DNA from 2 places in the Aurantivibrio infirmus genome. Region 2 is predicted to be linked to the other one. Evidence: riboswitches for the same ligand, from Rfam matches in the RefSeq annotation. Region 2 holds a riboswitch; the other holds the start of a gene.
The links. Region 2 has a riboswitch for thiamine pyrophosphate ahead of thiO (glycine oxidase ThiO). Riboswitches for the same ligand answer to the same signal wherever they lie in the genome.

Region 1 (3,152 bases), on a different contig from region 2:
TTCAATAATATCTTCTGGACTTAAGTTTCCGGCGGCTTCCTTCAAACGCAAGGTATTCAAAATATAATTATACAAAGCATCTGAATAAGCACGTTGCGCTTGATACAAAGTACGTTGCGCGAGCAAAACATCAACCAAGGTTCGTGTACCTGCATCGTAACCTGCCTGCGTTGCCTCTAAGGCACTAGTGCTGGAAATAATTTGTTGTTGCCGTGCATTCACGGTCGCGACTGAAGTCTCTACTGATAAATGCAAAGAGCGCGCAGATTGAATGGTGTTGCGTTGTTGTAAGTTATAAAGCTCTTGTGCACGCAAGTATTGATCGTAAGCTTGTCGACGCTGAGCTGAGGTTCCGCCGCCAGAATAAATAGGGATGCTTAATCTCACTCCAATGGATGTTGTTTCTGATGTTGAATCTGATGTTGATTTGGAGCTAGATGGAGGGTTCGTGGCATAAGCCGTTCTATCATTTTCGGAATCTCTATCCGAGTAAGTTGCAGATAGGCCTAAGGTGGGTAGATGCCGACTAGCGCTTACTTTTGCGTTGAGTCGAGAAGTTTCCGCGTTTAGTTTTGCAGATTTCAATGCGTAGTTGTTTTCTAAAGCGAAGTCGACCCAGTCACTGCGTGAAGCAGGTGTCGGATTGGTTACCGGGAAGTCTCCAGAGAGGGGCAGCACCGCGTCTTCGGCTGAACCTGTTAGAACCTCCAAGGCCTCATAGGCAATACCTACTTGTCCTCGGGCATCCAAAGTAGTGGCTCTAGCGCCATCGAATGCAGCTTGCGCATCGTGTACGTCGGTTATTGGTGTCAGCCCAACTTCAAAACGTTGCTTCGCTTGTTCGAGTTGAGATTCATTAGCGCGTTGCTCGGCGGTAGCTGTTTCCAAGCCATCGATCGCTCGAAGCACGTTAAAATAGGCATCTGCGACGCGAATTATGAAACTCTGCTGATCTGCTTCAAATTGCACCTCTGCAGATTCGCTTTGCACCCCACCTCTTTGAAAGCTGTACCATGCCCCCATGTCAAATAATGGTTGAGTTAAGGAAACTGAATAATTTGTGCTCAGGGTATCGGTTTTGCTGCGTCCACCACCCCCGACTGGTATACCTCCAGCGAAAGTCTGACCATCAGACTCTTGGTCGCTTCTACCGTGCTCAACACTTCCGCTTATCGAGGGCAACAAACCCGCAAGCCCAATCTTCTTATTCTCCATACCCGCGTCATAATTCGCCTTATCGGCTTTCAGCTGTGGATCGTTTTCCAATGCTTTTTGGTAGATCTCCAACAAGGAGTCTGCGCTGGATAAGGGGCTAATCACGAATAGGCAGCTAGTGCCAATTGCGTAGAGTGTTTTCTTCACTGAGGGTATTGCTGAGATCATCATCGAGAGGTTTATCCCTAAGGTATAAAATGCAGGCCAGAGTTTATCCTATTAACGTCGCGAGGGTCGAGTTGGTGGACTAGCAGCGGGGTTAAAATCTGTTAATTTTTTGTGCTTCCCCAGGCCATAGTTTGCGAGGTATTAGGTTAGAGCTAATTGCCTAAACACGCTGATTTACTTTGTGGTATTTGCTAGGTCTCCGCTTTACAGCGACTCTTAGCTTCTCTAGACTGCGACAGATCTTGTCGGGGTGCATGTGAATCTACTATTTAATTAATGGGTTAATTAATAGATCTCAGGCTGAGAAATACCCGCGAACCTGATCCGGTTAGTGCTGGCGTAGGAAACGAGATTTAGTTAATTATCGTGGGTGTTTTTTTGCTAAGCCTCGCCTACAAAATTAGCTCCCCTCTTGTTATTTCGTCACCTTAATCATTTTCCCAAGAATAGAGAGCGTCAAAACTTTATTCTGATGATGGCGAGCTTTTCCGTGGCAAATCATAAACCAAACACGCCGATTGCGCTCTCGATAGCCGGTAGCGATCCCAGTGGCGGCGCAGGCATTCAGGCAGATTTAAAAACCTTTTCTGCTCATGGCGTTTATGGCTGCGCCGTTATCACTGCGCTGACTGCACAAAATACTCTTGGTGTTAGTGGCGTATGGCCAGTACCGGTAGAAAGTGTTCAGCAGCAGGTCGAATCAGTCTTGAGTGACGTGCCTGTTAATACGATCAAGCTCGGTATGCTTTACAGTGCTGAAATTATTGAAGTCGTTGCAAGAGTGTTGGCACGATTTCCTAACATTCCAATTATTTGCGATCCAGTGATGGTGGCGACCAGCGGCGATGCTTTATTAGACCGAAATGCTGTGGATGTAATCACACAAAAAATATTTCCACTCGCAACATTAGTGACTCCGAATCTTGACGAAGCAGCCGCATTATTAAATGAAAATATTGCAGAAACTTCTGACCAAATGAAAACACAGTGCGAGCGCCTATTATCTATGGGTTGTCAGGCTGTTCTGTTAAAAGGCGGCCACTTGCGTGAAGATGAATCGACCGATGTGATGATTCACAAAACTGAAGGCAAATTCACTCAGCATGTTTTCTCATTACCACGAATAGATACTAAAAATACTCACGGTACGGGATGCACCTTGTCATCCGCGATATGCGCAAATTTAGCAAAAGGTGTATCTTTGTTGGATGCGGTGTCTGGTGCAAAACGCTACGTGACCGACGCAATAAAATTCTCAGATCGTATTAATATTGGCTCTGGAAATGGACCAGTAAATCACTTATACGAAATGCAATAAAAATTCGACTACTTAAATTCTGCACACTCAATTTTTCTCCGCGATTATTAACAGGCTGGTTAAAGGAAATACTATGAAAACTACGACTAATAAATTTTTAGATAAAGACGATAAAGTCAATCAAGATGCCATTCAGCCTTTTCCCAGCTCAAATAAAATGTATGTTGCAGGTCAAAACCATAATCTAAAAGCGCCGATGCGTGAGATTCATTTGCAAGACACACCGACAGAATTTGGTGGCGAAGTAAATGCATCGGTTCATGTCTACGATACTTCTGGTCCTTATACCGATCCGAATGTCGCTATCGATCTACGCAAAGGTTTACCTGATGTTCGTAGTGAGTGGATTGCAGCGAGAAATGATACGGAAACATTAAGCCAAGCTTCTTCTGATTTTGCTATTCAACAATTAAATAACGCTAAATTATCAGCATTGCGTTTTGAGCATTTA
Region 2 (3,152 bases):
ACTTGCACCCTCTGAACGCCATAACGCCAAACTCCCTATGACACGTGATCTTTTTTCGGCCCCAACACCATCCGCGAGAGATGTACTTTCCGTCGGACAGCTAAATCATAAAGCCCGACAACTACTCGAAACGCATCTGTCCTTGACCTGGGTTGAGGGAGAGATGTCGAATGTTGCAACACCCTCCTCTGGTCATTGGTATTTCACCTTAAAAGATGCTGACGCGCAGATCCGCTGTGCCATGTTCCGCAATAGGAACAGTCTAGTTAGATTCAAGCCTGAGCAAGGTAAACAAGTTGTTATTCGAGGCCGTGTCAGCTTGTACGAAGGTCGCGGAGAATATCAGCTCATTGCTGAACATATCGAAGAAGCGGGTTTTGGTGTATTGCAACGGGCCTTCGACGCTCTCAAAGCGAAATTAAACAAAGAAGGTTTATTTGACGAGAAACACAAGCAGGCAATACCCGAGTTACCCAAACACATTGGTATTGTTACCTCACCCACCGGCGCCGCAATTCGAGATATATTGCACGTGTTAAAACGGCGCTTTGCGGGTATTCCCGTCACTATTATCCCGGTAGCCGTTCAAGGCGATGGTTCTGCGAAACAAATTGTTCAGGCCATCGAAACCGCGAATGAAATTAAGAAATTTGATGTCCTGCTATTATCGCGCGGCGGTGGCTCACTCGAAGATTTATGGCCTTTCAATGAAGAAATTGTTGCCCGCGCAATCTTCGCCAGCAAACTTCCCATCGTCAGCGCAGTAGGACATGAAGTGGATTTCACCATTTCAGATTTTGTTGCTGATCTACGCGCGCCGACTCCATCAGCCGCTGCCGAACTCTTAAGCCCAGATGGTGATGACTGGCTCGAAACCTTTGCGGGTTACGAAATATTATTGAGCCAATCAATAAAACGTTTATTAGCACATGCGCGACAACTGAACAGTGGTTTAGCCGCGCGACTAAGACATCCTGGTGAACGCCTACAAAGTCGTGCCCAGCACTTAGACACACTGGAGATTCGTTTACGCCGAGCAATGAATTTCCAATTTCATGATGCGAATACGACTTTCAACAGCTTGTTAAAACGGTATCGGCGCTGCGTCCCTAGCGCTCAAATCAATCGTTCCAAAAAGAATTTAGTTCAACTTAATCAAAACCTCATGTCGACACTGCGGCATTTGATGAAATTTCAACAACAAAAATTTTCCAGTGTTGTGGAAGCCTTGGATACCGTCAGCCCGCTCAATACGATTCAACGTGGTTACAGTATCCTAGTGAATGAGCAAGGCGAAATAATTCGCGATGCCAGTAGTTTGAACAAAGGGCAACGAATTAAAGCCAAGCTTGCCAAGGGCCAAGTTGTCGCAAAAGTCGAGGCAATCGAAGCAGAACAAACAGATCTTCATAGCCTGCTCGATGCCAAATAACTAAGCCTCACAGGAAGCGCTTATTCGGACACCAGGCTGATTGCTCCCTCTGAAAAATACCAGTAGACTCAGCACCTCTTGTCGGGGCGCGCTTTAGAGCTTCACATCACTGTGAATCAAAGCGCTGAGATCAGACTTCTGAACCCGTCGAACCTGATCAGGTTGAAACCTGCGTAGGAAACAAGATTTGATATGAAGCGTCTCATGCCAACCTTTTTCACTTATCGTTTTTTCCCGTCATGAATATTGCCATTGTTGGTGCTGGACTGTTAGGTCGCTTGCTTGCGTGGCGTCTGCTATCAACGGGTCACTCGGTAAGCCTCACCGAAAGCGGATCGCTGGAAAATCCTCATAGCGCCGCCTATACCGCAGCAGCAATGATTTCACCACTAAGTGAAGTTGTCGTCAGTGATCGTTTAATTTTCGATATGGGTCTAAGCTCTCTTTCACTGTGGCCACGATGGATTGAAACGCTAAATCGCGAAACGCCAAATTTACCTTCTGTCTCTTACTCCGCGCAAGGCAGCATTGCCGTCGCTCACCAACTGGATCATTCTGAGTTGGCGCAATTTAAAAATGAAATCGCGGCCAAACTAAAACATGACGACACTAGTAGCTGGCTAAACAAGCTTGAAATTAGCGAGCTAGAACCTGCTCTAGCCCATTTTCACCACGCTTTATTTTTACCCGGTGAAGCACATCTTGATAACCGCCAACTGTTAAGCAGCCTTCTGGTTGCTATTCGTCAACTCGGCGGAAAATGCACAGAAAACAATTCCGTCGATTTAAACAATGGCGACGATCAAAAACAATTTAACGATGCGGATTGGATTTTGGATTGCCGAGGTATGGGAGCGAAAACCACATCGAACCAATTACGCGGTGTACGCGGAGAAGTGATGTGGGTCGAGGGCAAAGATGTTGAACTGAGTCGCCCAGTGCGCTTAATGCACCCTCGCTACAAACTTTATATTGTGCCAAAACCAAACAATCAATTTATTATTGGTGCAACAGAAATAGAAAGCGAAGATTCTTCTCCAATCAGTTTACAATCAAACCTTGAGCTAGCCAGTGCGCTTTATACTATCAACCCAGCATTCTCAGAAGCCCGAGTAATTGAAACTGACACCAATTTGCGGCCAACATTTCGTGACAATTTACCGAAAGTTCAACGACTCCATCCGTACGGGAATGGGGCGAAAAATAACATCTTACAAATTAATGGGTTGTATCGTCATGGTTATTTACTGGCCCCTACTATTGTTGAGCACATTTCAAACTGGATAGAAGAGAAACAACCCGGAAATTTTTGGTCAGCTATTTATCACGATCACGAAACGGCCTATCACGAAGTCACTCATCGAGAGAAAAGCCACAGAAACACAAGCCATCAAACTAATTTAACTACCAGTAATATAAAGTGAAATGATTAACGTCAGTTTAAATAACAAAACTATTAACCTGCCAGACTCGCAACTTGTCTCCGCTATTAAAGCGAGCGACATAGGTGAACAAAAATTTGCCGTCGCGGTGAACGGAAATTTTATTCCTCGCGCTGAATATGCAAAGGTACAACTGAATAATGGCGATCAAATAGATATCGTCTCTCCGGTGGGAGGAGGCTGATGGAAAACGATAAACTGCAACTGTACGGTGAATTATTTTCCAACCGCTTGCTCCTTGGTACGGCTTTATATCCATCCCTTCAATCTATGCTCGA

Region 1: it holds a riboswitch for thiamine pyrophosphate, as region 2 does, so the genes downstream of both, thiD (bifunctional hydroxymethylpyrimidine kinase/phosphomethylpyrimidine kinase) here and thiO (glycine oxidase ThiO) in region 2, are expected to answer to the same signal.

Annotation. Positions count from the first base shown of each region.
Region 1 covers NZ_BAAFSK010000006.1:107,951-111,102, reverse strand. Annotated here, with positions in the region: gene ACYUCY_RS14260 (TolC family outer membrane protein) at 1-1,386, opposite strand, end outside; TPP riboswitch at 1,620-1,746, shown strand; gene thiD (bifunctional hydroxymethylpyrimidine kinase/phosphomethylpyrimidine kinase) at 1,874-2,701, shown strand; gene thiC (phosphomethylpyrimidine synthase ThiC) at 2,775-3,152, shown strand, end outside.
Region 2 covers NZ_BAAFSK010000004.1:203,662-206,813, forward strand. Annotated here, with positions in the region: gene xseA (exodeoxyribonuclease VII large subunit) at 38-1,432, shown strand; TPP riboswitch at 1,505-1,629, shown strand; gene thiO (glycine oxidase ThiO) at 1,672-2,856, shown strand; gene thiS (sulfur carrier protein ThiS) at 2,858-3,058, shown strand; gene ACYUCY_RS10380 (thiazole synthase) at 3,058-3,152, shown strand, end outside.